2 regions of the Alkalibacterium sp. m-11 genome follow, and region 1 is predicted to be linked to the other one. Evidence: riboswitches for the same ligand, from Rfam matches in the RefSeq annotation. Region 1 holds a riboswitch; the other holds the start of a gene.
The links. Region 1 has a riboswitch for thiamine pyrophosphate ahead of thiM (hydroxyethylthiazole kinase). Riboswitches for the same ligand answer to the same signal wherever they lie in the genome.

Region 1 (4,370 bases):
AGTTACTTTTGATAGTGAAGAAACATAAGCACAGTCATTCACCACTGGAATCCTCTCATTTATTTTTTGACTCAAGTGGTCTATAATTGAAAAAGATAACTAGGAGGGACGTTATGAAATTTTATTGTCACCCACGTTGTTCAACGTGCAGAAAAGCGAAAAACTGGCTGGAAGAGCAGTCAGTACCTTACCAGGAAATTAGTCTGCTGGAGGAGACCCCGTCAAAAGAAAGCTGGGTAAGGATCCTGTCAGACACTGATCGCTCGATCAAATCTTTTTTTAATACGAGCGGAAATGTTTACAGAGAACAGAACCTTAAAGAAAAACTTCCGGAAATGTCTGTAGAAGAAGCAGCGGAGTGGCTGTCCTCAAACGGGATGGTAGTCAAAAGACCGTTTGCCATTGAAGGAGACACATATACATCAGGCTTTAAAATCGATGAGTACGAACGTGTCTGGAGTAAAGGAGAGCAGAAAGATGTCAATTAAATATCACGCTAATGGATTGTGGATCGAGAAATTATCGCCATCAGATTATCGCATCGGTCTATCCGAAAAGGGCCAGGACGATTTAGGAGAAGTCATGTTCGTGGAAATCAGTACAGAACCTGGGAATCTGAAAGCAGGAGAGGCCATTATCAATGCTGAAGGGGCTAAAGCAGTGACTGAGCTGACAATACCTTTTGACGTGACAGTTAAGGAAGTCCACGTTGAAGTTGAAGATGAGCCTGACTTACTGAACTCATCTGACAAAGAGGATAACTGGCTGCTTCTGGTAACAGACATTGATGATTCAGTGTTCAATTCGCTTAATACAGATCCTTTTGCTGAATAAGCTGAAATCTTGCTGGATCGTGATGCGCATTAAACAAGCGAAAGGAGGCAGATGAGATGCCGATCGTACATGTAGAAATGATTGAAGGCCGTTCTAAAGAACAGAAAGAAGGGCTGATCAGAGACGTTGTAAAAGCAGTTGAGACCCATACGGGTGCACCTAAAGAAGCAGTGACTGTGATCATCAACGAAATAAATAAGGAAAACATTGCTACTAAAGGCGAATACCACGGATAATAAGTTAGAGGGCGCAGACAGGATCTGTGCTCTCTTTTCTATAAGTGTATTTTAAAATTCAGAAGCTAGCTTAGATAGGGTTTCCTAGTCTGTTTACCGAAACTATGATAAACTGGTAGTAATGAAGTCTGATATCATCAGGGGAGCTTAAAGGCTGAGAAAGGTAAGACCTGACCCATGACCTGATCTAGGTAATGCTAGCGAAGGGAGATGTATGTTTCAAGCAGGAGACAGACGAATGCTTGACTATACTAAAATCTTCCACGTGCCTGGTGGAAGATTTTTTGTCTACATAACACAAACAGGGGGGTCAAGATGAATTCTGACCATGCTATTTTACACATTAAAGACCAGAATCCGCTGGTACACACGATCACTAATCAGGTTGTCGCTAATGATGTTGCCAATGTGCTGCTGGCCATTGGTGCGTCACCCATTATGGCAATTGCAAAAGAAGAGGTCGAAGAAGTAACGGGTATGGCCGAGGCCCTCGTCATTAATATGGGTACACTGACTTCTGATTCACTGGAAAGCATGATTCTGGCCGGACGACAGGCAAACGCTCAAGGCAAACCGGTCATTCTGGATCCTGTTGGTGTCGGAGCAACGACTTTTAGAAAACAATCAGCTCAAAAACTTTTTGAAAATGTTGACATGACGGTGATTCGAGGCAATGCATCAGAAATTGCGTCTCTAGTCGGTGTCAGCTGGCAGTCAAAAGGAGTGGATTCCAAAGATGAAGCCACCTCGCCAGTGGATGTTGCAGTCAGCTTGGCTAAGAAAAGACACTGTATTGTAGCTGTATCCGGAAAGACGGATATTGTCACAGATGGCACAAGAGTATTTGCTGTTTCGAATGGCGATCAGCTGATGGCAAAGATCACTGGAAGTGGCTGTATGATGAGCGGAATCATCGGAGCTTTCCTTGGAGTAGTAGATGAATCTGACATGCTCAGTCGAGTTGTACTTGCTCATGCCGCTTTCGGGATAGCTGGAGAGAGGGCGGCGGACTCGAACATAAATCGGCCGGGAAGTTTCAGGGCGGCACTGATCGATGTGCTCCATAGTCTAACAGATGACGACCTGACTAAACACACACGAATAGAAAGGATAATCCAATGAGTAAAAGTAAAATACCACAAGTGCTGACTATTGCAGGAAGTGACAGTGGCGGAGGCGCAGGCATACAAGCGGACTTGAAAACTTTTCAGGAACGTGACGTTTTTGGCATGTCAGTGATAACGGCTATAACAGCTCAAAATACGACTGGGGTACAGGGCGTTCACCCTGTACCGATCGAAATGGTCAAGCAGCAGTGGACGTCGGTCCTGTCTGATTTTAATGTCGCTGCAATCAAGACAGGAATGCTGGTCAATGGGGAGTATATGAAAGCAGTAGCTGAAGTACACAAAGAAGTGGCGTCTATTCCTCTAGTTATTGATCCTGTGATGATTGCTAAAGGCGGGCATCCATTAATGGAAAAGAGTGCTATCTCTGTCATGCGGGAAATCCTGGCTCCTCTCGCTATGGTGATCACACCTAATATTCCTGAAGCAGAAGCACTGGCTGACATGTCCATTTCTTCAAAAGAAGATATGGTCAAGGCAGCCGAACGATTGCAGGAAAAAGGGTGTAGAAATATTGTCATAAAAGGAGGACATGCAGTGGACGAGTCCCATGCAGATGATCTGCTGATGCTTGAAAACGGTGAACAGATATGGCTGCGTTCAGAACGTATCGATACGAAAGAAACCCACGGAACTGGCTGTACCTTTGCTGCCTGCATTGCTGCAGAGTTAGGAAAAGGGCATTCAGTGGAAGAGTCCGTACGAACAGCTAAGAAATTTATCCAGGCTGCAATCAGGAGTCACTTGGGTATCGGACATGGACATGGACCGACGAATCACTGGGCATACAGAAAGGAACACGAATGACACGAGATATTAAAGCTATGCTGGAAATTTACTTTATTGCCGGCACGCAGGACTGCAAAGAAAAGTCGCTCATCCATACCCTTGAGGAAGCTCTTCAGGCAGGTATAACTTGTTTTCAGTTCAGAGAAAAAGGAAAAGACAGCCTGGAAACTGCCCCTGCTGCTCGGGTGAAAATGGCACAGGTCTGTCAGCTTCTGTGTAGACAGTATAATGTACCATTCATAGTTAATGATGATGTCGACCTTGCCCTCAAGCTGGAGGCTGACGGGATCCATGTCGGTCAGGGGGATTATCCGATTCAAGATCTGATTTCAAAATGGGGAGACCGATTTATCATAGGCTTGTCTACCAATAATGTCTCACAATTCAAAGAAGCAGAGACAATCAGTGGACTGGATTACGCAGGGATCGGTCCGGCTTTCACGCCATTATCCAAGCAGGACCATGAAGACGTAATCGGTCTGAAAGGTATCAAGGACGCGATGACTGGACGAGATCACCTTCCTGCTGTGGCAATTGGCGGCATCAACCCTTCAAATGTTAGAGACGTCTGGGCAACAGGAGTCGATGGGGTAGCGGTCGTGTCGTCTATCACACGAGCCGTTTCAGTAATAGATGCAGTGCAGCGATTAAAAAAATAAGTGATTAAATAAAAAAAGAATTGTGAATCTGTAGTGAAATATTGAACAGATTCTACAATTCTTTTTGTGTATCCTGCATAATGAAAGCGAATACAATAATGAGGAGGGTACTTATGAAGGTAAACGGAAAAACAATCGTCGTGACAGGCGGAGGGGCCGGGATGGGCAGGGAACTTGTGCTTGAGCTTGCCAAGCGAGGAGCAAGAGTAGCAGCGGTCGATATCAACAAGGAAGCAGTACAGGAGACGGCCAGACTGGCTCCGGAATCAAAGGAAAAGATCTCAACGCATGTCGTGAATATAACGGAAAGAGAAGCCATTGAAAAACTGGTGGATGAGGTAAAAGAATTTCATGGGACGGTCGACGGCATTATAAACAATGCAGGAATCATCCAGCCCTTTATTGACGTCAACGATTTAGGTTACGATAAAATCGAGCAGGTCATGAATGTCAACTTCTACGGAACATTATACATGGTGAAAAGTTTTCTTCCGGAGCTGCTTAAGCGACCGGAAGCACATATACTGAATGTAGCAAGTATGGGCGGCTTTCTGCCGGTACCCGGACAGTCGATTAACGGTGCATCAAAAGCAGCCGTCAAGCTGATGACTGAAGGGCTGCGTTCAGAACGTTATTTGATTCAAAGGACTGTACTGGGTATTGGCCCGTATACAGTTCTTTTCTTTATAGCAATCGTTTAACGTTATTCCGAAAGAAGTCTCCCA
Region 2 (5,024 bases), on a different contig from region 1:
GCCCAACTTATCTTGACGGATCTGAGGATTACAGCCTGCTGTTTTCTGTTACCAAAAAGGATAACGGAACAGGTGGCATTGCTTCATTCAAACAGTCCGATTCCGGTGAATATGAGCTTGTAGATGAATGGCTCGAAGAAGGCGCTCCTCCCTGTTATGTAGCTTATGATGAAGATAAGGGGCTCCTCTATACTGCCAATTATCATAAAGGAGAAGTTGCTGTCATCAAAGTTTCTGATAAAGGCAAACTGGAACTACTGGATAAATCAGTGCATTCAGGTCGATCCGCCCATGAAAATCAGGATGGCCCTCATGCTCACTACTTCGATCTGACTCCAGACAAGAAGTATCTGGTGGCCTGTGATCTCGGAACAGACCAAGTTTACACTTATTCTCTTACAGAAAATAATGAGCTGACAGAAGTGGCAGTTTTTGAAACAGCTCCCGGCACTGGGCCGCGTCATATAGCCTTTCATCCTGATCAAGCTGTTGCCTACGTTTTTGGAGAACTTAGCAGTGAGGTTCTGACTCTGTCTTACGATTCTGAATACGGCTCTTTCAGTCACCTTCAGACAGTTTCTTCTATTCCTGAAGACCATACAGCTTTCAACGGTGGAGCAGCGATAAGAGTTTCTTCAGACGGCCGATTCGTTTATGCATCAAACCGCGGACACGACTCCATTGCCATATTTTCTATCAATGTGGACGGTACGTTGACGCTGAATGACTATGTACCGACTGAAGGAGAGATTCCACGTGACTTTAATCTGGACCCAACGGAATCTTATGTCGTCGTCGGGCACCAGGATACTGATAACCTGACTTTATTTGAACGAGACGCTTCTGATGGAAGCCTGACCTTGCTTCAAAAAGATGTCTACGCCCCTGAAGTCATCTGCGTTCAGTTCCTATAAGTCGATTGATCCTGATACAAACAATTCATTTGAAAGAGAGGCGTTCCCTCTCTTTTTTATTGTATTGATTTTATTCTTCAGAATTTGATATACAAAAATCGGCTCTATCACTTCTTGCCATTTATAGGTCTCAAAACAGGAGGATTGTTCAAAAACTGGAAAGAATCTTGAATTCAGAATATACTTAACTAAGTACCATTACATTATGACTACGAAAAGGAGTATCTCCCTCATGCATCATTTTAAAACATCCGACTTATCTGCCAAACAGCAGTATAAATTTCTAACCGGCAGCGTAATTCCCAGACCAATTGCCTGGATTACATCACTTAATGAAGAAGATGACATTGTTAATGCTGCCCCCTTCAGTTTCTTTAGTGTAGCGTCCAATCAGATCCCACTTCTTACTGTCTCTATCCTGCGCTCAAACGGAAAAGCTAAAGACACAGCTTTGAACATCATCGATCAGAAAGAAGCTGTCGTTCATATCGTGAGTAAATCACTAACTACAGATATGAATGAGACATCTGCTCCTCTTGCCTCTGATGAGAGCGAGCTGGACCGGACAGATCTCTCATTAGTCGACAGTTCGTCCGTTAAAGTCCCTGGAATCAGAGAAGCCCTGATCCGCTTTGAAACCACTCTGTATCAGCATATTCCCATCGTAGACGAATCTGGAGAGGTTGTAACCGACCACTTCCTTCTTAAAGTGACCGATGTGCACATCGATCCAGCCGTATATGATTCTGAGAAGGAATATATCCTCCCCGAACACCTTGAACCAGTGGCTCGATTGTCTGGAAATGCCTATTCTGAAATAGGAAAAGTATTTACCATTGTTCGGCCACAGAACTGATTGAGCATTAGTCAGATTTATCTCGCTGATTCTGAATGTAAATTTTCCGATCAGCTGAACTGCCTGGCACAAATGTGATGAACGCTGGTATTTATACACACTAGAGATCAAAAAAAAAGCCTCAAGAATATCCTTTCCGAGGCTTTTTTAGTGTGTTATTTAGAAGAAACAGAACCGATTTCTGCGCCTTTTTGGGTTTCTCCAGTAGTTGACAGGTCATAATCTCCTACTTGATCCATGTTGGTGAAAACGATGATGACTGTGTTTTCTTTACCGGCAGCTTTCAGGCCTTCAAGGTCTACTGTAGAAATTTTAGTTTCCGGTGTAACCGTGTCGCCTTCTTTGACTAAAGTGTCAAATGGTCCGCCTTCAAGTTCTACAGTGTCGATACCGATGTGAATCAGAACTTCTATGCCGTTATCCAGCTCAAGTCCAACTGCGTGCTGAGTCGGAAAGACACTGACAACCTTACCTGAAGCTGGTGAATAGATGTCGCCATCGCTTGGTACAACACCAAACCCGTCTCCCATCATTTTCTGTGAAAAGACCGGATCATCCACTTCATCGATTGGAATAACTTTTCCATTAACAGGGTTGCTTAATACGACTTTCGTTTCTTTAGGTTCATTCCCTTTTCCTTTTAAAAAGTCAAATACTCCCATATTTCTCCCTACTTTCTTAATATTTTGTGCTGACAGTATACATAATTTCCTATACGTATTCTATAAATAATAGTAACACATCCTAGTGTAAACAAAAACTAAAAAGATTTTGTGATGAATTCTTCATATTCTTATGGTTTTTTAACGCCTGTTTTTGTTAAGATGGAAGAGTTGAATTTAACTAAAAGGAGATATGACTGTGTTATTAGAATTAATAAAGTCCATCATACTGGGCGTAGTACAAGGAATTACAGAATGGCTCCCTGTCAGCAGCACCGGACACATGATCCTGGTAGACGAGTTTCTCATACTTAATACTACTGACGAATTCAAGGAAATGTTCCTTGTAGTCATTCAGCTGGCTTCCATTATGGCGGTAGTTCTGCTTTATTTTAAAAAACTTAACCCCTTTGACTCAGGTAAAAATGATCTGCAGAAAAAAGAAACCTGGCATATTTGGTACAAAGTACTTATCGGTATCATTCCTGCAGGAGTATTCGGCATACTGTTTGAAGATGCCATCCATGACCTTTTCTATAACTGGATTACAGTAGCAGTAGCCCTCATCATCTATGGGGTCGCATTTATCGTAATAGAGAAACGTAATGAAGGAAAGATTCCAACTATAGCAACTTGGGAAGATTTAAATTATAAAGTCGCCCTCATGATTGGTTTCTTTCAGGTGCTTGCTCTGATTCCAGGTACATCCCGTTCAGGTGCAACTATTGTCGGGGCCATCCTTATTGGAACAGCCCGTCCGATTGCTGCTGAATATTCTTTCTTCCTGTCCATACCCGTGATGATGGGTGCAAGTCTGATCAAACTGCTGGGTTTCGGCTTTACTTTCACATTAGAAGAATTGCTCATTCTGATCGTCGGCTGTATTGTATCTTTCCTGGTATCAATCTTTGCAATCAAATTCCTAATGAACTATATCCGTCGAAATGACTTCAGCTCATTCGGCTGGTACAGGATAGCTGTAGGTTTCGTCGTCATCGGATACTTCTGGCTGATTGGGTAAATCATTTAGTTCTGTTCCTTTTTTCTTGCGATACGAGGACACATATGCCATAATGACTTTGAAAGATAATTGAATATCTCTTTCACTAGGGGAGCCGCTGACGGCTGAGAAAAGCAATGCTTTGACCCTTGGAACCTGATCTGGTTAACTCCAGCGTAGGGAAGTGGAGCTTAGATCATTATGTATGGAGTGTTTTAAACGACTCTCCAACGTTCATCATGACTTTTAAGTTATGCCGCCCTGCAGATTAGCAGAGCGGCTTTTTTTGCAGTCAGATAACTTAAATATATTGATGAAGTTAAATGCGTAGATCCATTCCCATTCTTCTCGCGCCCTTCACTTCCTGTATCAGTCCGCTTTTCTCAGTCGGTGTTCTTCTTGTTCGTCTTGTTCTTTTGGTTCGTCTGCCCGTCAGCTATAGTTCTTTTAAGCAGAGACCATAAAGTCCGCAAATTGTAATTACCATACTACTGGAGGCTAAACCATGTCATTTACCGAAGAATTAAGGCAAGAAGCTGATTCAATATTCCAGTCTATTTTCAGACATCCATTCGTACAAGGAATAGGATCTGGAAAGCTTGAAGCTGAACAGCTTATACACTATGTCAAACAGGATTTTGAATACTTAAATACCTTTAATCAAGTATACGGTATAGCTATTTCAAAAAGTGTACTTAGAGAAGATATGGCAGTTTTTAACAATCAGATCACTTTTATTCTGGATGCTGAAGTACATCCTCACACTAATTTCTGTCAGGTAGCTGGTGTCAGATACGAAGATTTGCAATACGAACCTCTAGCACCGTCTGCCCATCATTACACCCGTCACATGCTTGATGTCGCCCAGCGAGGAAGTTTTGGAGAGATCCTCGCTGTTCTGCTCCCTTGTCCGTGGACGTATCTGGAAATCGCTCATTACCTTAAAGAGAATTTTTCTATAGATGAGGCTCATCCTTTTGCTGAATGGATTTCCTTCTATGCAAAAAATGAAGTGGATACGATTATCAATACATTCAGAACACGTCTTGATGCTTATGCCGAAACAGCTTCTGACACTGAGAAAGCCATCATGAAGGAAGCTTTTGTCAAAAGCTGTCAGCTGGAATGGATGTTCTGGAATATGGCATATGAGATTGAAAAGTGGCCGGTCTGAGTAAGCGTTCTGAGTGAGGAAACAGGTGGAATTGACTTGGTCAGCTAGTTTACGACCCTACTCGAGGTCGAGATTGTAATTGAGTGTGTTCTAAGACTCATCATACAGCCTACTCATCCAATCCAAAAGCTAAAATGTCCATACCCATACACTAAATTTCTAATTTGAGTATAGAAAAAGCCGTCAAATCGAGTGGAAATTTCCCTGACTCGATTTGACGGCTTTTATTTTGACTAATCAGCACATGATGAAACAACCTAGAATTTTTCATATCACTGAATAAGGAATCCTTTTAACGTAATTCCGAAAGAAGTCTCCCACTTCTAAGCGTATGGGTGCGAAGCACCAGTGAAAGTGGGAGATGAATTTCGGTCAAGCGATAGCTTGAAGTGGTTAATCTGTCCTTTTTGTTGTATAC

Region 2: linked by a shared signal. The riboswitch ahead of tenA (thiaminase II) and the one ahead of thiM (hydroxyethylthiazole kinase) in region 1 are both predicted to bind thiamine pyrophosphate.

Annotation. Positions count from the first base shown of each region.
Region 1 is NZ_BAAGIR010000024.1:19,968-24,337, forward strand. Features, by position in the region: gene ACYQ2O_RS04385 (arsenate reductase family protein) at 114-488, shown strand; gene ACYQ2O_RS04390 (glycine cleavage system H family protein) at 478-834, shown strand; gene ACYQ2O_RS04395 (2-hydroxymuconate tautomerase) at 891-1,070, shown strand; TPP riboswitch at 1,200-1,296, shown strand; gene thiM (hydroxyethylthiazole kinase) at 1,386-2,192, shown strand; gene thiD (bifunctional hydroxymethylpyrimidine kinase/phosphomethylpyrimidine kinase) at 2,189-3,004, shown strand; gene thiE (thiamine phosphate synthase) at 3,001-3,645, shown strand; gene ACYQ2O_RS04415 (SDR family NAD(P)-dependent oxidoreductase) at 3,759-4,346, shown strand.
Region 2 is NZ_BAAGIR010000130.1:406-5,429, forward strand. Features, by position in the region: gene ACYQ2O_RS10270 (lactonase family protein) at 1-914, shown strand, start outside; gene ACYQ2O_RS10275 (flavin reductase family protein) at 1,147-1,770, shown strand; gene ACYQ2O_RS10280 (PTS sugar transporter subunit IIA) at 1,926-2,432, opposite strand; gene ACYQ2O_RS10285 (undecaprenyl-diphosphate phosphatase) at 2,626-3,453, shown strand; TPP riboswitch at 3,531-3,632, shown strand; gene tenA (thiaminase II) at 3,938-4,606, shown strand.